DNA from 3 places in the Blautia massiliensis (ex Durand et al. 2017) genome. Region 1 is predicted to be linked to each of the others. Evidence: predicted binding sites of a transcription regulator. Region 1 holds the regulator's gene; each other region holds the start of a gene.
What was found. Region 1 encodes HrcA, which represses chaperone genes, less so after heat shock. Its sites were predicted from a motif close to TGTTAGCACTCNNNNNNNNNGAGTGCTAACA; they were not measured.
Positions count from the first base shown of each region.

Region 1 (8,493 bases):
AGGACGGAAGATTCGGCTACGGCGGTTCCTGGGAGAAAACCTATGCATTTAACGAGCTTGCACAGTTTGTAAACATGTTCGGCGGCGATTATTTTGACTGGACCAAAGAGGAAAACAAGGAAGCAGTTCAGTTCCTTCACGATCTGGTTGCTAATAAAGAAACATCCATCGAACAGATTGCAGATAAATATGACCAGATGAATCCGAAGATCAATGACGGAAAATACGGATGCTGGTTCATGTGGGGCCTTGGAACAGATTATGCAAAGGCAGATATGCTTGGCGCAGATAAGATCCACATGGAAATGGTACCGGATTTCAGCGGTAAGGGAGAGCGTGCAATCTTTACAGATTCCTGGAACTATGTTCTCAACAAAGCATCCAAGAATAAAGATGCAGCTGTGAAATTCCTCCAGTATATGGCTGATGAAGGCGGAATGGAAGCTTCCTATAAAGCATTTGACAGATATCCTGCAAGAAAGGATGTTGCAGAGAAGGTAGTTCCGGATTCTGACCCGGCAAAAGAAATGTACAGCAGATATGCAAATGAATGCAATGTACAGGGACGTCCGATGGTGGCACAGACAATGGAATTTATCAGCGATATGGGAACAATCTTCCAGTCCTGTATGAAAGACGAGATCACAGTTGATGAGTTCTGCAAGAAGGCTCAGGATGTGGTAGATATGTATAAGTAAAAGATATAAAAAAACAGCAATGTAAAGCAGAGGTAAAAGTCTGCTTTACATTGCCTGATGAACAGGGAGGAAAGTTCCATGACAATAAGCAAAAAAACTATGAAGTGGATACCGTGGCTTTTGATCCTGCCAGTTGTACTGATTCGAGGTTTTACAACAGTATATCCCATTCTGATGACTGTAAAAAACAGCTTCTTTAATATCAGTATCCTTGCAGGTATCAATGAATTTATAGGCTTCAAGAATTACCTGAAGGTATTTTCTGATCCTAAAGTGCTCACATCGATCAGCTTTACGGCAATATTTGTGGTTGCTTCCATGATCCTGCATGTGCTCCTCGGAGTTATCCTGGCACTGATCCTGAATATGAAATTCAAAGGTCGCCGTTTTCTGAGGACCATCGTGCTGATCCCGTGGGCTATGCCTGCAGTAGTAGCCGGTATGGCTGCAAAATGGGCATTTAACAATGATTATGGTCTGATCAATGATTTTATCCGCTGGTTTGTACCGGGTTACCAGAACAGCTGGCTGATCAATACAGGTACTGCAAGAGCAGCGGTAATTGCAATGGACCTGTGGAAGGACCTTCCGTTCTTTGCAATTCTTGTACTTTCCGGACTTCAGTTTATTTCCGGCGATATCTATGAGGCAGCAAAGGTAGACGGTGCAAACGGGATCCAGAGCTTTTTCCGGATCACACTTCCGCTGATCACAAAAAATGTCCTGACTTTATGTATTCCGTTCACACTCTGGAGACTGACAACCTTCGATCTGGTTTATTCCATGACATCCGGAGGCCCTGGAGAGGATACTGCGCTGATCGCATACAGAATCACAACAGAAGCATTTACAAATCTAAACGTAGGATATGCTTCGGCGCTGGCTATGCTGCTGTTTGTTGTAATGGCGATCTTCAGCTGGCTGAATATACGTGTTATGAATAAGTTTGACAGTTAGGGGGAATTATCGTGAAGAATACAGGAAAATATAATGTTTATCATGGAGTGGTAGCCGTTGGAAGATGGGTTCTGTTTGCAGTCGTGGCTTTTCTGATTCTGTTCCCGGTCTACTGGATCTTTATTTCTTCGATCACACCGGCTGGAGAACTGTTTAAAACACCGATCGATTATCTTCCGGATCATCCTACACTGGAAAGCTATAAATTCCTGATACAGAATGTAGGACTGCTTTCAAAGATCGGAAATACAGTTCTGATCGTCGGCCTTACACTTGTGATCAGTACCGTGCTGTGTGCAATGGCTGCCTATGGTTTCTCAAGATTTAATTCAAAGGGAGTTTCTGTTGCATTTGCATTTGTTCTGGCTACCATGCTGATCCCTGAGGTTGTCACAGCCCGCCCGCTGTATGAGTTTATGCAGAAGGTAAAGCTGTATGATACATATCCGGGACTTATCCTTCTTTATATCAGTACCGTTATACCGTTTACGGTTCTGATCCTCAGAAACTTTGTCGGTGAGATCCCAATCTCACTGGAGGAGGCAGCTGCTATTGACGGCGCATCTTTTTCACAGAGACTGTTTACGATCGTTCTGCCGCTGATGAAGCCGGCGATCGCTACGGTTTGCATTATCAACTTTATTACCTGTCTGAATAACTTTTTCACACCGTTGTTTTATTCAAACGGTATTCAGGTACTTTCCGTTTCCATCGTACAGCTTCCGTTACGTGACAATATGTATGGAGTTCCGTGGGATCTGGTCAGCGCCATGGGATGGATCATCCTTCTTCCGATCATTATCTTTGTAGCTGTTTTTGAGAAACAGATCATGGATGGTATCATGGCAGGTGGAGTAAAAGCGTAAATATTTTTAATTTCCAAAAGAGAGGAGAAAACAGATATGTATCAGGCATTTACAGGCGGACTGGGAGGAATCGCACTTGCAAAGCATGGAAAAAGCCGTGCGATCAACGCGGAAAATCCGCATGGAGAAAAAGGCAGAGGCGGTATGGCTGCAAGTCATCTGGGACCATCCAGAAAAGGAAGCCCGTGTCTTAAGGATATTGAGCCGGGAACTGTGGTAACTCTGGCAGAAATGGAAGGACCGGGACAGATCAATCATATCTGGATCACCGTTGATAACAAGACTACAGAGGCAGATTGCTTTGTACTGAGAGATCTTGTGATCCGTATGTACTGGGATGACGAGGAAACTCCTTCCGTGGAAAGTCCTCTGGGTGATTTCTTCTGCTGCGGATTCGGAAGAGAATGTTTTGTAAATTCTGTTCCGGTGGCTGTTGTTCCAAACAGGGGCTTTAACTGCTATTTTCCGATGCCGTTTAAGAAGAAAGCAAAGATCACACTGGAAAACCAGCATGCAAATAAAATCCCGGCTTTCTTTTATCAGGTAGATTACTGTCTCTATGATGAGCTTCCGGACGATATTGCTTATTTCCATGCGCAGTGGAGACGGGAACGGTTGACAGAAAAAACAAAAGATTATACAATTTTGGATGGAGTAAAAGGAAAAGGCCATTATATAGGAACCTATATGGCACTTACCACACTGGAACGTTACTGGTGGGGCGAGGGAGAAATGAAGTTTTATATTGACGGAGATGAGGAGTATCCGACCATCTGCGGAACAGGAACGGAAGATTACTTTGGAGGTTCCTGGAGCTTTGCCAAACAGGTGGATGGAAAAACCGTGGAACAGAATTATAACACACCATATCTGGGATATCCGTATTATTCTGCCCATGACGAACTGATCCACAATTTTTATCATAATGATGACTGCCCGCCAATGCGAGGCTTTTACAGATGGCATTTACAGGATCCGATCTGCTTTGAAGAGGATCTTCGCGTTACGATTCAGCAGATAGGTGTCGGATACCGTGGCCTGTTTGAACGACAGGATGATGTGGCAAGTGTAGCGTACTGGTATCAGACACTTCCTCATGCACCGTTCCAGCCGTTGATGTCAAAAGAGGATAGATGGCCCAGATAAAAAGGGTGGTAGAGATTGAAAAAACAGGTATTTTGCGGGGTATTTGCCCTGGCTCTGGCAGTGACAGGATGTGGAGCCCAGAAGAAGGAGACTGCATCTGATATTGTGCCGGAGAATAGACAGGAACTGACGATCCTTCATGTGGATGCAGACACAGAGGGCTTTGATTCTTTTATCAGTCAGGCGGAAAAGGATCTTGGAATAGAGATCCATATCGAAAAATGTCCGTCTAATGCGGACAATCGCCAGGCCAAAATAGCAACTCTTCTGACATCAGGAGATGATTCTGTTGATCTGATCACAGTAAATGATGAGATGATATCCGAATTTAAGCATAAGGGATTTCTTCTTCCGCTGGAAGATACGGTTATGACAGAGGAGACAGCGGCGAATTTTCCACAGGAATACCTGAAAGAAATATGCATGTCAGACGGACATATTTTTTCGGTACCGTTCAGGATGGATATCATGGCATTCTGGGTGAACCAGGGATTGCTGGATCAGGCTGGTCTGGACAGACTCTCCGGTTTCAGTGATCTTGAGATCCTTCAGAAAAAGCTTCAGAATACGGGAAAATATGCATACGGGGATGCATGGGAGATTTCCTACATATATAACAGTATCAGCGAGTATGTCAATTTTTTCGGAGGAGATTATACAGACTGGACGGATCCGAAAACCAGAGAAGCGGCAGAATATATGAAGCGAATGCTGGATACAGGGATGATATCAGAGGAGAATCTGATCGACCAGCATGATCAGCTGAATGAAAAATTTATAAACGGCCAGTATGGATGTATGTTCATGTATACCGGTGCGTTGAGGACCTTTCAGAATGCAGGCGTATATGGAAAAGATAAGATCCATATGGCACTATTTCCGGAATTTGCCAAGAAGGTGACCAATGTCGCAACCTGGCAGTATGTACTGAATAAAAATTCTGATCATAAAGAAGCAGCTCTGAAGTTCCTTCAGTATGTGTCCGGATATGAGGCCAGTAAAAATTACGGACAGCTGACAAAAATGTGTCCGGCAAGACTGGATGTGATCGAGGATAAGAATTTTGATCTGGATGGCATTGAAATGATCCGGCAATATCTGAAAGATTATAAGCTGAAGGCAAGACCACTGTGTGCCGATTCCATAGAAGCTGTTTCGTCCATGGGAACGGAATTTCAGAAATATGTGCTGGGACAGAAAACAGAAGCGGAATTTTTTGCCGGGGCACAGGACTGCATAGACCAGTATTACAAAAAAGCATCGTACTGATGCTTTTTTTGTTTTGAAAAAATAAGAACTTTTTTTCAAAACATATTGACAAATATTTTACATGGTGATATCTTAAAGACTGTAGATGTTAGCACTCCACTAAAATGAGTGCTAACAGATATAAAAAAAGAATCAACATCCGTCAGGAAAGAATAAAAAGGAAAGGAGATGGCTTCATGGAAGAGGTGTTGGATGAGCGCAAGCAAAAAATCTTAAAAGCAATCATCAAGACCTATATGGAGACCGGAGAACCGGTTGGTTCCAGGACCATTTCCAAGTATGCGGATCTCAATGTAAGTTCCGCAACGATCCGAAATGAAATGTCAGACCTGACAGATATGGGCTATATCGTCCAGCCTCATACCTCAGCAGGAAGGATTCCTTCAGATAAGGGCTACAGACTTTACGTCAATGAGCTGATGAAGGAGAAGGAAGCAGAGGTTGCAGAGCTGCGAGATCTGATCATTGAGAAGACAGATAAGATGGATAAGGTGCTTAAGAAGGTTGCGAAGGTTCTTGCTTCCAATACCAACTATGCTACCATGGTTTCCGTTCCGCAGTACAGCGGCAACAAGATCAAGTTCATCCAGCTGTCGAGAATGAGCGAGCTTCAGCTTGTGGCAGTGGTTGTCAGTGACAACAACACAGTCCGGAACCAGATCATCAATCTGGATGAGGAAATGGACGACCAGACGATCCTGAAACTGAATCTTCTTCTTAACACCAATCTCAATGGGATCCCAATCCAGGATATCAACCTTGGGATGATCGCCAGACTGAAGGAACAGGCAGGCAGCCACAGCGGTGTGGTGGCAACGGTTCTGGATGCAGTGGCAGCCACCATTCATGTGGAAGAGGAAGATATGGAGATCTATACTTCAGGTGCAACGAACATCTTCAAGTATCCGGAGCTTGCCGATAAAGAGAAGGCAACGGAGCTGATTTCCGCATTTGAGGAGAAGCATGAACTTGCCGATCTTGTAAAAGAACAGATGTCAGATGGAGAGAATACAGGAATCCAGGTTTACATCGGTGATGAGATGCCGATCCAGACCATGAAGGACTGCAGCATTGTAACTGCCAGATATGAACTGGGAGACGGAATGTACGGAACCATCGGGATCATCGGTCCCAAACGAATGGATTATGAGAATGTAGTGGACAGTCTGAAGGAACTGAAGAATCATCTGGATGACGTTTTGAAAAAGAAGAAAACTTAGAAAGGCGGTAGAAAAAAAGTGTCGGAGGAGACAAAGAAAACATCCGAAGAGCAGGAAGCGGAGAAGGAAATCCCCGTAACTGACGGAGATCAGGAAGAAGAAAACCTGACACCGGAGGGAGAAGATCTGCCGGAGGAAGAAAACAATACTCCAGGCGAAGAAGCTGCCTCAGAGGATAAAAAAGAAGAAAAATCAAAAGCTTCCTTCTTCGGAAAGAAGAAAAAAGATAAATCTGAGCAGAAGGTGGAGGAACTTACCGATCGCCTGAAGCGTACCATGGCTGAATTTGATAATTTCCGTAAAAGAACGGAAAAAGAAAAATCCAGCATGTACATCATCGGAGCAAAAGAGATCGTTGAAAAGATCCTGCCGGTTGTGGATAACTTCGAAAGAGGTCTTGCACAGGCACAGGAAGGCGATGCTTTTGCAGATGGAATGAAAATGATCTACAAGCAGCTTACCACAACACTGGATGAGCTTGGTGTGAAGCCGATCGAAGCAGTTGGAAAGGAATTCAACCCGGATTTCCATAATGCAGTGATGCATGTGGAGGATGAAGAGGTTGGAGAGAACATCGTGGTGGAAGAATTCCAGAAAGGTTACACTTATAAGGATTTTGTAGTACGCCACAGCATGGTAAAAGTTGCTAACTGATTAATTGTTAACAAGTTGTAATTTTACAGATACAGACTAAAACAGGAGGAAAAAATCATGGGAAAGATTATTGGTATTGACTTAGGTACAACAAACAGCTGTGTAGCCGTAATGGAAGGTGGACAGCCGACAGTTATCGCAAATACAGAAGGCGCAAGAACAACACCATCCGTTGTAGCATTCACAAAAACAGGAGAGCGTCTGATAGGTGAGCCTGCAAAACGTCAGGCAGTTACAAATGCAGACAGAACGATCTCCTCTATCAAAAGAGAGATGGGTACCGATTACCGTGTAACCATCGATGACAAGAAATATTCTCCACAGGAGATCTCAGCAATGATCCTTCAGAAACTGAAAAAGGATGCAGAGGCATATCTTGGTGAGAAAGTAACAGAGGCAGTTATCACAGTTCCGGCTTACTTCAACGATGCCCAGCGTCAGGCTACCAAAGATGCAGGTAAGATCGCAGGTCTTGATGTAAAACGTATCATCAACGAGCCTACAGCAGCAGCTCTTGCATATGGTCTTGACAATGAGAAAGAGCAGAAGATCATGGTATACGACCTTGGCGGCGGTACATTCGATGTATCCGTAATCGAGATCGGTGATGGCGTTATCGAGGTTCTTTCCACAGCTGGTAATAACCGTCTTGGTGGAGATGACTTTGATAAGAAGGTTACAGATTACATGCTTTCCGAGTTCAAGCGAACAGAGGGCGTAGACTTAAGCAACGACAAGATGGCTCTTCAGAGACTGAAAGAGGCAGCTGAGAAGGCTAAGAAAGAGCTTTCTTCTGCAACAACAACAAACATCAACCTTCCGTTCATCACAGCTACAGCTGAGGGACCGAAGCATTTTGATATGAACCTTACAAGAGCTAAATTTGATGAGCTGACACATGACCTTGTAGAGATGACTGCTGAGCCGGTTCGCCGTGCACTGTCTGATGCAGGTATCACAGCTTCCGAGCTTGGCCAGGTACTTCTGGTTGGTGGTTCTTCCCGTATCCCGGCAGTACAGGATAAGGTAAGACAGTTAACAGGCAAAGAGCCGAGCAAGAACCTGAATCCGGATGAGTGTGTTGCACTTGGTGCTTCCGTACAGGGTGGTAAACTTGCAGGTGATGCAGGTGCCGGTGATATCCTTCTTCTGGATGTTACTCCGCTGTCTCTGTCCATTGAGACAATGGGTGGTATCGCAACTCGTCTGATCGAGAGAAATACTACAATTCCTACAAAGAAGAGCCAGATCTTCTCCACAGCAGCAGACAACCAGACAGCTGTAGATATCAACGTTGTACAGGGTGAGCGTCAGTTCGCAAAAGACAACAAATCCCTCGGCCAGTTCCGTCTGGATGGAATCCCGCCAGCACGTCGTGGTGTTCCGCAGATCGAGGTAACATTTGACATCGATGCCAACGGTATCGTTAATGTATCTGCTAAGGATCTTGGAACAGGTAAGGAGCAGCACATCACGATCACAGCTGGTTCTAACATGTCCGATTCCGATATCGACAAAGCTGTCAAAGAAGCAGCTGAGTTCGAGGCTCAGGATAAGAAACGTAAAGAGGCAATCGATACAAGAAACAATGCAGACTCCATGGTATTCCAGGTTGAGAATGCTCTGAAGGAAGCAGGCGACAAGCTTGATGCAAATGATAAAGCAAGTGTTGAGGCAGACCTC
Region 1 is NZ_CP146725.1:3,202,542-3,211,034, forward strand. Features, by position in the region: gene V9W66_RS15050 (ABC transporter substrate-binding protein) at 1-698, shown strand, start outside; gene V9W66_RS15055 (carbohydrate ABC transporter permease) at 777-1,655, shown strand; gene V9W66_RS15060 (carbohydrate ABC transporter permease) at 1,667-2,521, shown strand; gene V9W66_RS15065 (glycoside hydrolase family 172 protein) at 2,558-3,667, shown strand; gene V9W66_RS15070 (ABC transporter substrate-binding protein) at 3,683-4,936, shown strand; gene hrcA (heat-inducible transcriptional repressor HrcA) at 5,113-6,156, shown strand; gene grpE (nucleotide exchange factor GrpE) at 6,175-6,810, shown strand; gene dnaK (molecular chaperone DnaK) at 6,868-8,493, shown strand, end outside.

Region 2 (8,493 bases), 640 kb from region 1:
CACCACGAGAAGCGCAGTGAACATGGTGATTCCCATGATCAGGGGATAATCATACTGCATAACAGCGGTCACTGCCAGCTGACCGATTCCCGGCCATGCAAAAACCTGCTCGGTGATAATGGCACCGGAAACCAGAGACTGCAGGCTCATTCCAAGAACTGTGATCATAGGAAGCATGGCATTTTTCAGTACATGCCGGAAAAGGATTCCAGACTCTTTCATTCCGTAAGCCTTCTGCACCATAACATAATCGGAGGACATTTCCGTAATGGTACTGCTTCTTAAATACCGTATGTACTGTGACGCATTTGCAAAGGTCAGAACTGCGCAGGGCATGACCATATGAAGGATCAGATCTCCTAAGGAACGGTTGCCGTCTGAATGCATACCGATACTTGGCAGGATATGGAGATGCACACTGAAGAGATAGATCAGCATGATACCGAACCAGAACGTAGGAATGGAGATGCCTACATAACAGAACATACTGGTGATCTTATCCAGAACACCATTTTTATTTTTTCCGGAATACAGGCCCAGTACAATGGCAATGAGAAAACCAAGCAGCATGCTGATTCCCATTAGGATCACGGTTGCGGGAAGCCTCTCCAGCATCTGTGTCAGGACCGGCCGGTTATTCATCAGGGAATTTCCGAAATTCCCGTGAAGGATCCTTCCCAGCCACAGAAAGTACTGCTCATAGACAGGCTTTGTAAGTCCCAGGCTTTCTCTCAGGTTCTGGATATATTCTTCACTCATATTTGGTTCCACATAAGTCAGGACAGGATCTCCGGGCGCTGCTTTTGTCAGTGCAAAGCAGAGAACAGAGACAATAAACAGTGTCAGAATACACTGTATCAGACGGTTTACGATCTTCTTCAAAATGTACCTCCTTTATTTTCCCCGAAAACAGGAAATCGGCTGGCGCAAAAAACGCGTCAGCCTCTTTCTGTTTCCGGTATTCATCCGCTATAAATTTATTTATTTCTCCAATGCGTAGATCTTGGAATAATCATAATAAATAGTTTTTAACAGACATTCATCAAAGCCTCCGAAATCTTTACTTACCGCATAGAAACCATTGGAATAAGCGATCGGATAGATATACATGTTATCATTGATCGTATTCTGGATCTCCTTATAAATCTCGCCACGTTTTGTCTCATCTGCAGTGCTGTTTCCCTCTTCCCACAATGCATCCAGATCTGTATCCTTGATCCTGGAATAGTTGGAACGGCTGTCGGAAGAACTCATGTCTGCATAAAGGCTTGGCTCTTCTCCCAGAGTGTAGAAGCTCAGTACCAGATCATAATCTGTGCACTCCGGATCCTTTGTCTTATTCTTGAAGGTAGACTCATCTGTAGGAAGAAGATTGATGGTGATTCCTACATTGGCAAGGGCAGACTGTACATACAGAGCCTCACTCTCCATTGTCTTATCTGTGGAGATATACATCAGGTTCAGAGAAAGACTTGTCTTTCCTGCTTCGGAAAGGAGCTCCTGTGCTTTAGCCGGATCATTGTCGTAGGTATTGTCCGGTTTTGTATAGTAGAGTGTATCCGGTGTAAAAATAGAATCTGCAGGCTCTGCATAATCCTCGGAAAGGAAAGCAAACTGACAGAACTCCTCTTTATTCAGTGCGTATGCGATCGCCTGACGTACCTTTACATCCTGAAGATCTTTGTTCAGCTCATTCATGAACATGGCGTTGACACGTCCGGAATTATAGGTATTGATGTTTACGTTATCGTAAGCACTGACGGTATCGTAATCATCTGCGCTGATCAGTCGTGCATCCAGATCTCCGCTTGCAAGTGCCGCATTGGCGGAACTGGAATCCTTTACGATCTTGAAGGTGATGGAATCCAGATTTACATCATCAAAATAGTCATCGAATTTTGTTACTTTGAAATACTCTCCGGATTTGTATTCCTCGAACTTAAAAGGACCACTTCCCACCGGTTCATTGTTGAGATCACTTTCTCCGATATTCTCCACGCCGTCATAAATATGCTTCGGAATACAGTAAACCTGGCTCAGTCCGCCAAGAAATCCTGCGGAAGATGATCCAAGGGAAAGCCTGACTGTAAGGTCATCAACCTTCTCTGCCTCTACTGCCTTATCATTAACGTATCCGTAAGAAGAGTACGGAACATTCTGCTTCTCATCTACCAGCACCTGCATGGTGAATACCACATCATCGGCTGTGATCGGCTGACCGTCATGCCATTTCAGTCCGTCTTTGAGCTTCAGTGTGAATTCGCTGGCATCATCATTGGCTGTTACACTTTCGCAAAGTCCGTTTCCGTAATACATCTCTCCGTTCACGATCTCAAAAAACGGGCTGTACAGTGCCTGCATCATATCGAAGCTTGTCTGATCCACAACATAAAGCGGATTGATGTTCTGCGGATCTGCTGTTTCTGCAATGGTAATATTTCCGCCTTCCGCCTTGGTTCCTTCTGTTTCTGCTGCAAAAACAGTCATTCCTGACATAACAGTTGTTCCTGCCACTGCAGCTGCCAGAAGCGCTGCCAGTACTTTTTTTCTCATTTCCTGTTCCTCCTGTGTTTCAGTGAGTATTCCTCTTTTCCCACCAGTTTAATATGATATAGGCATGATAATACTATACCATATTACCTTTGTCAAGCTGTCCCTGGCTCTTCAGAAATTTTTTTACTGCATTTCGTTAAAGTTTGTATTTATTCTACATACAGATCACACAGGCGTCAAGATAAATTTTCTGTATCTTGCCCCAGATCTATATATTCTTCATCAGTCTTTTACGATGGCGATGATATCATCTGCGTTGATCACCAGATATTTCTCACCCTCATATTTGATCTCGGTTCCTGTGTATTTTCCGTAGATCACACGATCGCCCGGCTTTACCTGTACCGGTACTTCTTTACCGTCTACGACCTTACCGCCACCTACTGCGATAACCTCTGCCTGCTGGGTTTTCTCCTTGGAGCTGTCCGGAAGTACGATGCCGGATGCGGTTTTGTCTTCTGTCTCAAAATATTTTACGATAACTCTGTCTGCAACTGGTTTTAATGCCATATTCATTTCCTTCTTTCTGTGATTATTAGCACTCTTGAGTTTCGAGTGCTACGCGTTTTTTATCATACTACATATCCGAAAATTGTCAAGATATTTGCAGATATGTAGTATGATATTATTTATGATAGGGCTCTCCGCTGATGATACGATAGCTGCGGTAGATCTGTTCCAGAAGGATCACACGCATCAGCTGATGAGGAAATGTCATCTTCGAAAAGCTTAAAGCATAGTCTGATCTCTTCAGTACTTCTTTTCCAAGACCGATAGAGCCGCCGATCACAAACTGGATATGGCTGGTTCCACGTATTCCCAGCTCGTTGATCTTCCGTGCGAAATTCTCAGAGGTCAGCTGTTCGCCTCCGATCTCCAGAGTGATCACAAACGCATCATCCCGGATATATTTAAGAAGACGCTCCCCTTCCTTGTTCCGAATGGCATCTTCTACTGTTTCGCTGGCATTATCCGGTGTTTTTTCGTCGGACACTTCTATGATCTCCAGCTTGCAGTAACGCCCGAGGCGCTTGGAATACTCCGCAATGGCATCCCGCAGATATTTTTCCTTGATCTTCCCTACTGTCAGGATACTTATTTTCATCCGCCGTTCTCCTCCAGATAATTCTCAAATTCTTCTGCTGACATCAAAACCTTCCTTGGCTTGGTTCCTTCCTCCGGACCTACCACTCCTGCGTCACAAAGCTGATCCATGATCCTTGCCGCACGGTTAAATCCGATCTTGAACATACGCTGGAGCATACCGATGGAGGCCTTTTCCTTCTCAATGATAAATTTACCGGCTTCTGTAAAATAGACATCTCTGTCACCGTCGCCGGCTCCTCCCGGGACACCGGCTGTATTGACCTGCTTCTCAATGGAGGTATCATAAACAGCACCCTGATTTTTGTCAGAAACATATTCTACGACTGCACTGACCTCCTCATCTGAAACAAAAGCGCCCTGCAGTCTGGCCGGCTTCTGATATCCCTGAGGATAAAACAGCATATCGCCCTTGCCAAGAAGCTTCTCGGCACCGTTCATATCCAGGATCGTTCTGGAATCCACACCAGAAGATACGGAAAATGCGATCCTGGACGGCATATTGGCCTTGATCAGACCTGTGATGACATTGACCGATGGCCTCTGGGTAGCAATGATCAGATGGATACCTGCTGCACGTGCCAGCTGGGCCAGACGGCAGATCGCATCCTCAACTTCTCCCGGCGCAACCATCATAAGATCCGCAAGCTCGTCCACGATGATCACGATCTGCGACATCTTCTCAGGTGCCTTTTCTCCCTCCGGGACCCGCATATTGGCAACCTTTTTGTTATATTCTCCAAGATTACGTACCCCATATTCCGCAAAGGCATTGTAACGGCTGGTCATCTCGGAAACAGCCCAGTTCAGCGCACCGGCCGCTTTCTTCGGATCTGTGACCACTGGAATGAACAGGTGCGGGATCCCGTTATATACACTGAGCTCCACCACCTTCGGATCGATCATGATCAGACGCACCTCATCCGGTGTAGCCTTATAAAGGATGCTGATGATCAGCGTATTGATGCAGACGGATTTTCCGGAGCCGGTTGCTCCGGCGATAAGAAGATGCGGCATCTTGGCAATATCTGCCACTACCGGTTTTCCGGCAATATCCTTACCTGCTGCAAAGGACAGCTTGGATTTTGCATTTTTAAACTCCTCTGACTGAAGAAGATCCCTCAGCATGACCGGGCTGTTCTCCTTGTTCGGAACCTCGATCCCCACGGCTGCCTTTCCCGGTATCGGTGCTTCGATGCGGATATCCGGTGTAGCAAGATTCAGCTTGATATCATCGGAAAGACCAACGATCTTGCTGACCTTCACACCCATTTCCGGCTGCAGCTCATAGCGGGTAACGGTAGGTCCGCAGCTCACATTGGTAATGGTTACATTGACGCCGAAATTATGCAGGGTTTCCTGAAGCTTCTGCGCTGTTTTGCGCAGATGTGCATCGGAATCTCCCTGAGATCTGCCATCTCCGCGCTTCAGAAGCTTCAGCGGCGGATACTGATATGGTTTCTTCTCCGGAGCTTCTCCCTGGCTGATCTCATGCTGGATATTTCTGATCCCATGCTCGATCTCTGTCTGAGATGACTTCTGGTTTCTGGAGGGCTGATGGGATGCCTTCTGTTCAGCTTCCGGCTGAGGATCCTCCTTTATCTCAGCGGGAGCGGCTGCCTTTCCTGTTTCCCGGGAAGCTTTTGCTGCTGTCTCAGTTTTTGACGGCAGAACCTGCTGCATCTCGGGAATATCCACATCCTCATAACCGGAATAGGCATCTTCCTCTTCGGCTACCTGCATTTCTCTTTCAAAATCCGGTTCCTCCGACTCTTCCCGGGCCGGCTGGGACTGTGAACGGTGGATCTGGAATTCCAGCGGCCGGGCATGCTCCTCCGGTTTCTCATCAAGCCCTGGATCCTCTTCTGTCAGATCTGCATCTGCCGGAAGTACAGCCTTTTGTTCATCAAGGAAAGAAGGAAGATTAAATTCTCCCTCCCGGTTCGCCTTCACCGCAGCCTGTCTTTCTTTCTGCGATCTTCTTGTTTTTTTCTTTTGTTTTTTTGAGATATTTTCCGGATCTTTCTCTGTAAGGGCAAGTTCTTCTTCCTCCAGCTCTTCTTCCAGCCGGCGGATCTTCTCCGCTCTTTTTTCCGCACGGATCTTTCTGCGAAGCTCCTTCTGCTTTTCTCTGTCCGGCTGTCCCTCAAGATAAGCTTCTCTGCCCTCTCTTGCAGCATCTGTAAAAAAGTCCAGGATCTTATTCATAAATCCGAAGAAGGATCTCTGTGTTATGATGATGAGAGACACAAGAAGCACCAGAACGATGATCACAGTTCCGCCCACAACGCCAAAAGCGGATGCTGTGGAAATACATACTGCACCACCGAATACTCCACCGCCGGTACGGTATTCCGAACTCAGTGAATAATAATCCGAAAACGTGGTACTTGGCGTATAGCTCTCTGTGATCAGCTGAAGAAAGCCGCAGAGGAACACAAAAAATACCACGCCCGCCAGTACCTTTTTGTAGGCAAGGCGGTTGGTATTGTTCACGATCAGGAACGTAACTCCGGCAAAAAGCAGGATCGGGAAAATATATGCACAAAGTCCCATGATGCCAAAGCATACGGCACTGATGGCATTTCCTACGATCCCTCCCATACCAAATGCACTGATCATCAGGATCAGGCAGGCCGCAAACATCACAAGGATCAGGATTTCTGTCTGAAAGCGGTTACCGACAGGCTGCTGCTTCGCCGCAGGTTTTCTTTTTCTTTTTTTTGTCGTTTTTGAAGCTGCCATTGTCAGACTCCTCCCAGTTGATATCAAATATAATTCGCTGCCAGAATAAGGATTCCGGCTGCAAAAGAATAAAATGCAAAATAACGCAGTCTGACCTGATTCGAAAGCTTAAGCATAAAACGGATCACCAGATAGCCTGTGATCCCGGCCACGATCATTCCAAGAACATAAGTAAATCCCTGGCCAACAGTCATATGAACAGATGTGAACTCTCCCATCTCCACAAAAAAAGCTCCCACCACAGCCGGAATGCTCATCAGCAGCGAATATTTCACTGCAAACTTCCGTCCGAGGCCGCAGAAAAGTCCTGCGCTCATGGTAAGTCCAAACCTGGAAAGTCCCGGAAACACAGAAAGGCCCTGGCAGATACCCATCCACATAGCATCTCCGAAGCTGGTTTCTTTTGTTCCCTTGCTGCCATTGACATTACTGTAGTCCACAACAAGGAGGATCACACCTGTAAGAAGGATTCCGATCCCGGAAAACATGTGTGAGGATGCGCTTCGCACAACAAGTCGTTTGCACTGATATCCGATCAGGACTGTAGGAATGGTGGATACCATGATCAGGGCAGTAAGCTTCCGGTAAGTTCCGCTTATGATCTTTGCGTAGGTAAGCTCTTTCCCAGTCCTACGGTTATAGAGAAAAATATTGGCATTTCCGATCAGATCCAGTATCATTCCGATCAGCTCGATCCCGATCTTCTTGATGTCCTTCAGAAAAACAAGGATCAGAGCTACCATAGTTCCCAGATGGAGCATCACTTCAAAAAGCACACCAGTGCCTCTGGTACCGCCCAAAAGATCCTGCACTCCACAGAGATGTCCGAAGCTGCTCACCGGCAGAAATTCGGTGATTCCCTGAATGATTCCCAATATAATCGCATGTATCACTGACATAATGATATTTCCTTTTCTTAAATTTTTTCCAACACATTATAGCATAACTGAGTAAAACTTACAATCTTCACTTGGCAAAAGTTTCAAACAAATGTTCTTTTTTGATCTGCAAGAAAAAAATCCTCCGGCTGCATCAGAAAACACAGTCGGAGGATCTGTTTATAAACAGACTTTCTGCTTATTTATTTTTCAGATATTCGTCGATACCTTTTGCACCAGCTTTACCTGCACCCATGGCAAGGATTACGGTAGCTGCACCTGTAACGGCATCACCACCGGCATATACGCCGTCCTTGGATGTCTTACCGGTTTCTTCCTCGGCAACGATACATCTTCTCTTGTTGATGTCAAGGCCCTTGGTTGTGGAAGAGATCAGCGGGTTCGGTGAAGTACCAAGAGACATGATGACAGTATCTACATCCATATCATACTCGGAACCAGGAATCTCTACCGGACGTCTTCTTCCGGATGCATCCGGCTCACCAAGCTCCATCTTGACAACCTTCATACCGTTTACGTGGCCGTTCTCATCAACGAGGATCTCCTTCGGATTTGTAAGAAGATCAAAGATGATGCCCTCTTCCTTAGCGTGATGAACTTCCTCTGCTCGTGCAGGAAGCTCTGCATCACTTCTTCTGTATACGATATGTACCTCAGCGCCAAGTCTCAGCGCTGTTCTTGCAGCATCCATGGCAACGTTACCACCGCCGACAACTGCAACCTTTTTGCCTGCTGCGATCGGTGTATCATAGGAATCATCGAATGCTTTCATGAGGTTGCTTCTTGTCAGGTACTCGTTTGCAGAGAATACACCGCTTGCATTCTCACCCGGGATACCCATGAACATCGGAAGTCCTGCACCGGAGCCGATGAATACAGCCTCAAACCCCTCATCCTCGATCAGCTGATCGATGGTAGTGGATTTACCGATGACAACGTTTGTCTCGAATTTAACGCCAAGCTCTTTGACCTTCTCGATCTCTTTCTTAACAACCTTCTGCTTCGGAAGACGGAACTCCGGAATACCGTAAACAAGAACACCGCCAAGCTCATGAAGAGCCTCGAATACAGTTACATCGTATCCTGCCTTTGCAAGGTCACCTGCACAGGTAAGTCCGGATGGACCGGAACCGATCACTGCAACCTTATGTCCGTTCTTAACCTCTGCTCCTGCAGGTTTGATATCATGCTC
Region 2 is NZ_CP146725.1:3,840,268-3,848,760, reverse strand. Features, by position in the region: gene V9W66_RS18165 (ABC transporter permease) at 1-882, opposite strand, end outside; gene V9W66_RS18160 (ABC transporter substrate-binding protein) at 982-2,553, opposite strand; gene groES (co-chaperone GroES) at 2,776-3,063, opposite strand; gene rlmH (23S rRNA (pseudouridine(1915)-N(3))-methyltransferase RlmH) at 3,179-3,658, opposite strand; gene V9W66_RS18145 (FtsK/SpoIIIE family DNA translocase) at 3,655-6,402, opposite strand; gene V9W66_RS18140 (undecaprenyl-diphosphate phosphatase) at 6,426-7,301, opposite strand; gene gltA (NADPH-dependent glutamate synthase) at 7,480-8,493, opposite strand, start outside.
Region 2: a site for HrcA is predicted at 3,087-3,117, ahead of groES (co-chaperone GroES). Genes of this name have one in related genera too.

Region 3 (8,493 bases), 1.8 Mb from region 1:
AGCTGAAAAATAATCTGGGACTTTTTGAAAATCCGTATAAAGGTGCGGATGAAAAAGAAGAAAAGAAATGGTGTTTATGTGAAGAACACCGGGAGCTGGCGAAAAAAGCTGCGGAAAAATCTTTTGTACTTCTGAAAAATGAGGAGCAGATTCTTCCATTGGATACGAAGAAAAAAATCGCATTTATTGGTCCGTATACAGACAGTCAGAAAATTCTGGGTGCCTGGTCTTTTATCGGGGATTCTGAAGATGCGGTAAGCATAAAGAAAGCTGCAGAGGAAGTTTTTGGTTCAGAAAAAGTGACATACAGCAAGGGAAGTCTGCTGCTTGGAGACAAGGTACATATGGAAGGCTTTGGGCGCAGCTTTTCTGAAAGCGCCGGGAAAGAAGAACAGGAAAGAATGCTGGAAGATGCACTGGAGAAAGCGAAAAAAGCAGATATCGTAGTCATGACTCTGGGCGAGGGATTTTTGCAGTCAGGTGAAGCAGCTAGCAGAGCAGATATCCGGATTCCCAAAATACAGAGAAAACTGTTCAAAAAAGTGTGGAAGGTAAATAAGAATATTGTGGTTGTGCTTTTCACAGGAAGACCTCTGGATATCAGGAAAATTTCTGAAAAGGCAAAAGCAGTTTTGTGTGTATGGATGCCCGGAACCGAAGGCGGACATGCTGTTGTGGATGTCTTAAGGGGAGTTTCCTCTCCCGAGGGAAAGCTTCCTATGAGTTTTCCTTATAATACAGGGCAGGTTCCGGTTCATTACAATGAGTATTCTACAGGCCGTCCATCAAATGGAAATGATGAAAGATTCTGTTCAAGGTATCTGGATATCCCGAATGAGCCATTATATCCGTTTGGATACGGATTAAATTATACGAGATTTTCTGTTTCACCGATACAGTTGACATATGGGGACGAAAGAGGACAGATAAAAGTTAAAGTAAATGTGAAAAATGAAGGCGACAGAGCCGGAACGGAAGTCGTACAGTTATATCTTCAGGATGTGGCAGCGAGTATGGTTCGTCCGGTACGGGAACTGAAAGCTTTTCAGAAAGTCACTTTATTACCCGGTCAAAGTACAGAGGTGGATTTTGAGATCGGTGAGAAAGATCTGCGATTTTTTGATGAGCAGGGAAGGTATATATCGGAACCAGGTAAATTTAAAGTATATGTTGGTTTTGACAGTAGAACAGAAAATAAAGCAGAATTTATATTACTGCCGGAAGAGAAGCTAATCGGTTAAAATACAGCGACAGACGGATAATATTTCCGTCTGTCGCTGTTATTATATGCAGATAAAAAATCAATCAGAAGATCAGATCAGTTTAAAATGCGTCAGAGCATTATAGATTCCGTCCTCATCCACAGCAGTAGTCTGATAAGCACAGTCTTTTTCAACGCCACCGTAGGAGTTTCCCATAGCAACGCTGACTCCGGCAGCTTTCAGCATGGGAAGGTCGTTGGGACTGTCTCCGAATGCATAGCAGTTTTCCTTGGGGATGGAAAGGCGGTCCAGGAGAAATTCCATGCCTGTGGCTTTGCTGGTACCCTTTTGTGTGACTTCCCAGATTCCGTCTCCGTGATCAAAATAGGTGTAATGATCATTACAGAAGCTGCGGAATTTTTCGACATTGGAATCCGGCAGCATATGTACCAGAAATTTGTCATAGGAGTAAGTGCAGGCATCCTCCCGATTGAATTTCGTGATGTCGACCATTGGAATCTCTTTTCGCATTTTGACTCCGAATTCGGACTGGGCCGGAGATGCGCCATCATACAGGATCTCAGTGTTGGATTCAAAAATTGCCTCGATCTTGCATTTGCGGAGAAGGTCTACGGTTTCCTTGCACAGAAGATTTGGGACTGTGCGGAAAAAAAGCAATTTGTTGTCCATGTAAATGTGGGTTCCACAGCCGTATATATAGCCATCGAAATGAAGCTCTGAGAGTGCAGAGGGCATCATTACTTTGGTGCGGCCGGTGTTGATGAAAAGAAGATGACCGTTTTCATGGGCTTTTGTGAGGGCGCGGCTGGTGCTCTCCGGAACCTTGAAGGGGTGAGGCGTAAGCAGTGTGCCGTCTATGTCGAAGAACAGGATTTTTTTATCGTTCATAAGGTCTCCTTTAAAATGGGATTTCTTCTTCGGTGTTACTGTTATCAATGTCAGTAATATCATTAACAGGAAGCGGTTCTGCGGATGTATCTTCAACAGAGTTCAGTGTGCTGACACGGATGCCGTTGAGTTCTATTTCACTTTCCATGGGGATCACAAGGCATTTTCGACCATCGATGATGCGGGTTTCTACCAGCTCTGCCCGGTCCGGTGCTACGTGGATCACCACGTCAGGGGTTTTGATCTCGAATTTCCGGGTGTTGGTGATGTTGGATGCTACCAGAGCTGATTTTTCTCCTGCGGCAAGCTCATACTGTTCATCGAAGTTCTGGAGCTTTTCGTCTTCTACGCCGCATTCTTCGAAGAGACGTTTGACTTCGGATTTGGTGAGGACAACAGGTTCCGGTTCGTCCTTCTGGGATTCGATGAGATCGTTGAGCTTTTCGTGGATCTCAAGGACTGTGTCGTAGGCACAGTCATCACCAAGGGTTTCTTCCACCAGAGCATTGAAGGAGTCACGCTGGGTTCCGGCAGATAGTGGTGTGGTGCAGCCGAAGACTTCTTCCATCATGGTGGAGCGGAGATTTTCGGCGTTTTTGGTGTAGTAGAGAAGTCCGTGGATATCGGTACTGCGGTCGTTGAACTGTGGGAAAAGGAAGCCCCAGTCAGGCATTTCTACCAGCCAGTCCCGGATACGGTCTTCAATATTGTTTGTCTCTGCATTGTAATGCAGGCCTGCTTTGGAGAGCTTGACCGGGCAGATACTGCAGAGGATGTGATCGTAGATCTCATCGGAAGCGTCGAACATTTCGGCACCGTCGGAGGATTTGCCGGGGATGTCGTAGACTGCGTGGATGAGGATGATGTAGTAGTTTTCACCGTAGTCGTAGTTTTCTATGATTCTGTCGTAGAAGGCTTCGGTGAGGGTGTCGTCGGTGAGTTTGCTTTTGCGGAGTTTCATGAGGAAGTTTTGGGTTCCGCCTTCGGTTTCCTGATCCAGAGGAAATTCCATGTTGATGAGGTTTTTTCCGATGGTGCCGGTGAGGGTTTTTCGGAAGATGTCGAAGTATTTGAAGGTTTCTTCCTCTGATAAGGATAAGAAGGCTTCTTTGAGTTCGGTTTTTTTGTTTTTTTCACCGTCTACGTAGCAGCCGCAGATGCGGGTGATGGAGCAGCGGTCAGGGGTGAATTGTTTTTTTATTTCTGCGATTTCTTTTTTGTTCATGTGTGGTTTACCTCGGTTTTTTAATTAGTTTGATTATAGCACAGGTGTTTGGTGGGGGCAAGATGACGCGGACGGACGTGTGAGATTTGCAGCAGAAGTCCGGGAGACACCTCAGACGCTTAGTATGGACCAAGGCTCACTCCAAAGCACCTGGACTTCTGCTGCAAACCTCACACTGTGCGGTCATGGTGGGAGGGATAGAGTGGTCTGACGGGAGTTGGATGAGCCATCAGCGCTGCGCTGGATGGCTGGGAGGAAAGGCTGAGTTTCCTTGTGGTTTGCCGGGGAGGTTGTGAGCGTCGGCGCGTTGCTGGACGCCTGTAGTTTGGAAGGTTGAGATTCCATGTGGTTTGGAGGGAGGTTGTGAGCGTCGGCGCGTTGCTGGACGCCTGTAGTTTGGAAGATTGAGATTCCATGTGGTTTGGAGGGAGGTTGTGAATGTCGGCGCGTTGCTGGACGTTGGAAGGTGGTGTCGAAATTTGGAGATGGGTTTTTGTGGTGTTGTGGTGGGATGTGTGGTATGATTTGTATATCTTATAAGATCTAACCATTTATTTGGTTTCTTTTTGCTTCAATGTCTGAAGCGTTTTTTCAAAAAATATTTATAAAAACTGTATACAGGGTTTCTGAAGTGTTTGGCTGATGGTATAATTGTATATACCAGAAGGAGTATTGTTTGAGAGATAATACGATTTTTGATGATGTTTTTCGTACTATGATGGAGAAAATGACGTTTCTGGTCGTGCCTTTGATCAATGATGTTTTTCATACATCATACCCGGCTGATGTGGAGATTGTGCAGCTACGTAATGAGTATCAGCGGGTGGATGGTGAGATTATTACGGATTCGCGGCTGTTGATCGGAAACAGGATTTATCATATAGAATGTCAGAGTACGGATGACACGACAATGGCTGTACGGATGATAGAGTATGATTTTGCAACTGCTGTTGAGTTTGCCAGAAAGCAGGGACGGAGGTATCGGATGGAGTTTCCACGTTCTTGTGTGTTGTATCTGAGAAATAGTAGGAATACGCCGGATTTTCTGGAAGTGGATGTGGTTTTTCCGGATGGGGGATGTCATTTGTACAGAGTGCCTGCCATTAAAGTAGAGAATTATACAAAAGATAAGATATTTGAAAAGAGTCTTCTTATGCTGCTTCCTTTTTATATCATGCGATATGAAAAAAGAGGGCATGAGATGAGTGAGGATCCACAACTTTTTCAGGAATTACTGAATGAATATGAAGTGATCCGGAGTAAACTGGAGGTAGAGATCACTGAATCTGGAAGGTCTGAACTGTTCAGTGATCTGATTGGACTGATAACTCGGATATCTGATCATATTTTCAGAAATGAGGAGAAAGTCCGGAAAGGAATAGGTGAGATTATGGGTGGACATGTTCTGGAACTGGAATCTGAGAAAAGGGCAAGACTGATGGCGGAAGCTAAAGAACAGGCTGAAGCACTGGGGCGAGAACAGGGAATGGCTCAGGGAATGGCTCAGGGAATGGCTCAGGGAATGGCCCAGGGAATGGCCCGGGGAATGGCCCAGGGGGAAGAACGACTGAGTGTTCTGATCAACAGGCTTATACTTGATGATCGTGGTAATGAGATCCAGAAGGTTGTTACAGATAAAGAAATGCGTGAAGCCATGTACAGAGAATATCAATTATAATAAGAAAAGATAAAGAGAATCCCCCACTGGTTTTGCTATCCATGGGGGATTCGTTGATTGATCTGAATCTTATAATACAGAATATCCGTAACTGCTGACAATAGCATCGATCTTCTGGTGGTTTTTGCACAGTGGGCAGTTGTCAGAGCGGTAGGAGTGATAGTCCGGGATGTCTCTGGCCTGGAAGATAGAGTGGACAGGGAGTGTGGCTACACTGTCTACACTGCTGTAGATGGCTGCCACGCCGCGGATCTTACCGCCATAGTACAGAACGCTTTCGATAGCTCGGTTCAATGTGGATCCGGTGGTGATGGAACCATTTAGGATGAGGATGTTTTTTCCATTGATCATTGGTTCATAGTTGTCGCGGAAGATCATCTGTCCGGTGCTGTTGAACTCAGGGGTGATGACGTAGATGGTCTGGTGTGCATTCATGGAAAGAACGCCGGCCTTGGTCAGTTCTTCGGCGAGATAAGCACCGATCACTTCAAGTCCGTCCATGCAGACGATGGTGTCTACCGGAATGGATGCTTCGTAATTTGCTGCGAGAGCGGATGCAATACGCTGTGCTTCAGCGCATCTGGATTTCATGGTGGTGAGATCCAGGTAGTGTGTGATATGGGACTGGGATGTTACGAAGTGTCCCGGAATCATTTTAAGCTGTATGCGGTTGTCATTGCGTGCATAAATTTTTATGATGTTGTCCTGATCCATAATAAATACCTCCTGTCGTGATCGTGTTTTACGTGGTTGTTCAGGAGAATTATCCTGAAGGATTACGAAACAGATTTATTTAACCGAATGCGGATCGCAAATATCCGATTAGCTGTGCATATTATACCATTAATTCCAAAAAAATGAAATAATATAATGCGAAATATATAAAAAATATTCAAAAAATCAAGCATATTTGTTAAAAAATATCCAATATCATGAAAACTTTGACAATAGGATCATTACTATAGAGTGAAAGTACTTGTGAGTACGTAGTAAATTGGAAAGAGAGTGTCATATGTATTATTGCGTATAAAAAAGAGGAGGAGAATCCCTGTGGATCCTCCTCCTGTGAGAGTGAGTCAATGTCAGCCTTCAATAGATACATATTTATCAGCTTCAATCTCTTCAGCTGCTTTTTTCGGAATAGAAAGTCTCAGAACACCGTTCTCAAATTTTGCATGGACATCTTCGTTTTTTACACCATTACCAACATAGAAGCTTCTGCTTGTGCTGCCGGCATAACGTTCACGGCGGATATAATTGCCTTTCTTGTCTTCCTCGTCTTTGTCAAGACCCTTGGCAGCGGAGATGGTAAGATAACCATCCTTCAGCTGTACCTGTACTTCATCTTTCTTAAATCCTGGAAGATCTACATCCAGCTCATAGCCTTTATCTGTTTCACGTACATCCGTTTTCATGATATTTTTTGCATGTTTGCCATAAAGAGGGTTTTTTCCGCTAAAGAAATTATCTCTGAATCCAAAATCATCCATCCAGTCATCAAATAAGTTTTCTCCAAATACACTCGGGAACATCATAAGTCATTTCTCCTTTCAAATTGAAAAGCCGTTCCGGTGGATCAAGAAATCCAACTGTTGTCGGTATATAGTTACCACTTCGGGTTATTCCGCAGTGGTGATCGTTTGGTTTTACTCTGAACATCTGGAAGTTCTTTTTTTATCTCTTCCTTTGTTCTATATGTAATATAACACATGTTGCTAGCAAAGTCAAGAGGTGAGTGCTAAAAAAACTGTGAAGAATTTGTGTCCCGTAAAATGAAAAACTAATTTCCACCTTTAGTCCTTTATGTTCTTATATTAAAAAGCGGATGGGACAAGGACTGATAAGCTTATGCAGATTGAACATTCTGCAATGTTATAATAACTTTAAAGCATAGAAAAAACCAAAAAAATCAATATAATAAGGCATATAGACAAAATGTATTAAAAAAATTTTTCGTACATTCTTCTGAGTTGAACAGACGATAGAAAGACAGTATTCATGAGTATGCAGGTAAAGCAAAATGTAAATGAAAAAGTACAGGAGGAGAGAATAATGCAGAAAAAATATGCAGATTTTAAGCTTGGGGTACCGGATTATGTAACAGTGGAAACAGAAGAGGAGAGACTTGTGTGCCAGGGAGGGCAGACGACAGTAGCTGCCGGTGCAACTACTGTGGAATTTCAGGACGCAGGTGAACATGAGGATATATTTGTCACATCCGAGGATGCAGTGAGATGTGTGAAGCTGAGATGGAACTATAAGATCCCGAAATCAGCCAGATTTCTGGGAGATGCCTGGGAACGTACCTATGGTGATGCGGAATGGTATGGAATGAGCGGAAACCGTTATCTGCCATGGTATTTTCTGGCGAAGCTTTCTGAGAAGGTTCTCTGCTTTGGCGTAAAGGTCCGTCCTTCTGCTATGTGCTGCTGGCAGGTGGATACCAAAGGAATTACTTTGTTTCTGGATGTTCGCTGCGGAAATACAGGAGTACAGCTGAAAGGAAGAAAGCTGTGTGCCGCGCAGATCGTCTGTATGGAAGCAGAAGGAGCAGATACTTTTGAAACTGCACAGAAATTCTGTGAAAAAATGTGTACAGATCCGATCTTCCCGGAGTTTCCGGTATATGGAAGCAATAACTGGTACTATGCTTACGGTGACAGCTCCGAAGAGGAGATCTTAAGTGATACCGATTATATCCTGAAACTGACCGAAGGTGTAAAAAATCCTCCGTTCATGGTCATTGATGACTGTTGGCAGGAACATCACCGCCTGGATGAATACAACGGTGGACCATGGACAAAAGGCAATGACAGATTTCCGGATATGAAAGGTCTTGCAGACAAGCTGGAGAAAAAAGGTGTCCGCCCGGGTATCTGGGTCCGTCTGCTTCTTAATGAAGATGAGAATATCCCGAATGAGTGGAGGATTTCCTATAATGGCTGTCTCGATCCGTCCCACCCGGATGCACTGGAATATATCCGTAAAGATATCGAGAGGATTTGTGATTGGGGATACACGTTGATCAAGCATGATTTTTCTACCTTTGATCTCTTTGGGAAATGGGGATTTGAGGCGAATTTAAGAGACAATTCCATGGAGAAATGGCATTTTTATGATCCGACCAAAACCAGCGCAGAAATCGTAAAAATGCTTTATCAGGAGATTTATGATGCTTCCCGGAGCAACAACGCAGTGATCATCGGCTGCAATACCATCGGACATCTCGGCGCAGGCCTGATGCATCTGAACCGGACCGGTGACGATACCAGCGGACGTATCTGGGAGCGTACCAGACGAATGGGCGTAAATACGCTGGCATTCCGTCTTCCGCAGCACAATACGTTTTACCATATTGATGCAGACTGTGTCGGTATTTTCGGAATGATCCCATGGGAGAAAAATCGTCAGTGGGCAGACGTTCTTGCAAAGAGCGGTACACCACTGTTTGTATCCGCAAAACCTGGAGTTTTGAATCC
Region 3 is NZ_CP146725.1:1,446,738-1,455,230, reverse strand. Features, by position in the region: gene bglX (beta-glucosidase BglX) at 1-1,241, shown strand, start outside; gene V9W66_RS07025 (HAD family hydrolase) at 1,314-2,111, opposite strand; gene V9W66_RS07020 (DUF4317 domain-containing protein) at 2,122-3,336, opposite strand; gene V9W66_RS07015 (hypothetical protein) at 4,013-5,014, shown strand; gene V9W66_RS07010 (orotate phosphoribosyltransferase) at 5,084-5,728, opposite strand; gene V9W66_RS07005 (Hsp20/alpha crystallin family protein) at 6,097-6,549, opposite strand; gene V9W66_RS07000 (glycoside hydrolase family 36 protein) at 7,067-8,493, shown strand, end outside.
Region 3: a site for HrcA is predicted at 6,728-6,758, ahead of V9W66_RS07005 (Hsp20/alpha crystallin family protein). Genes of this name have one in related genera too.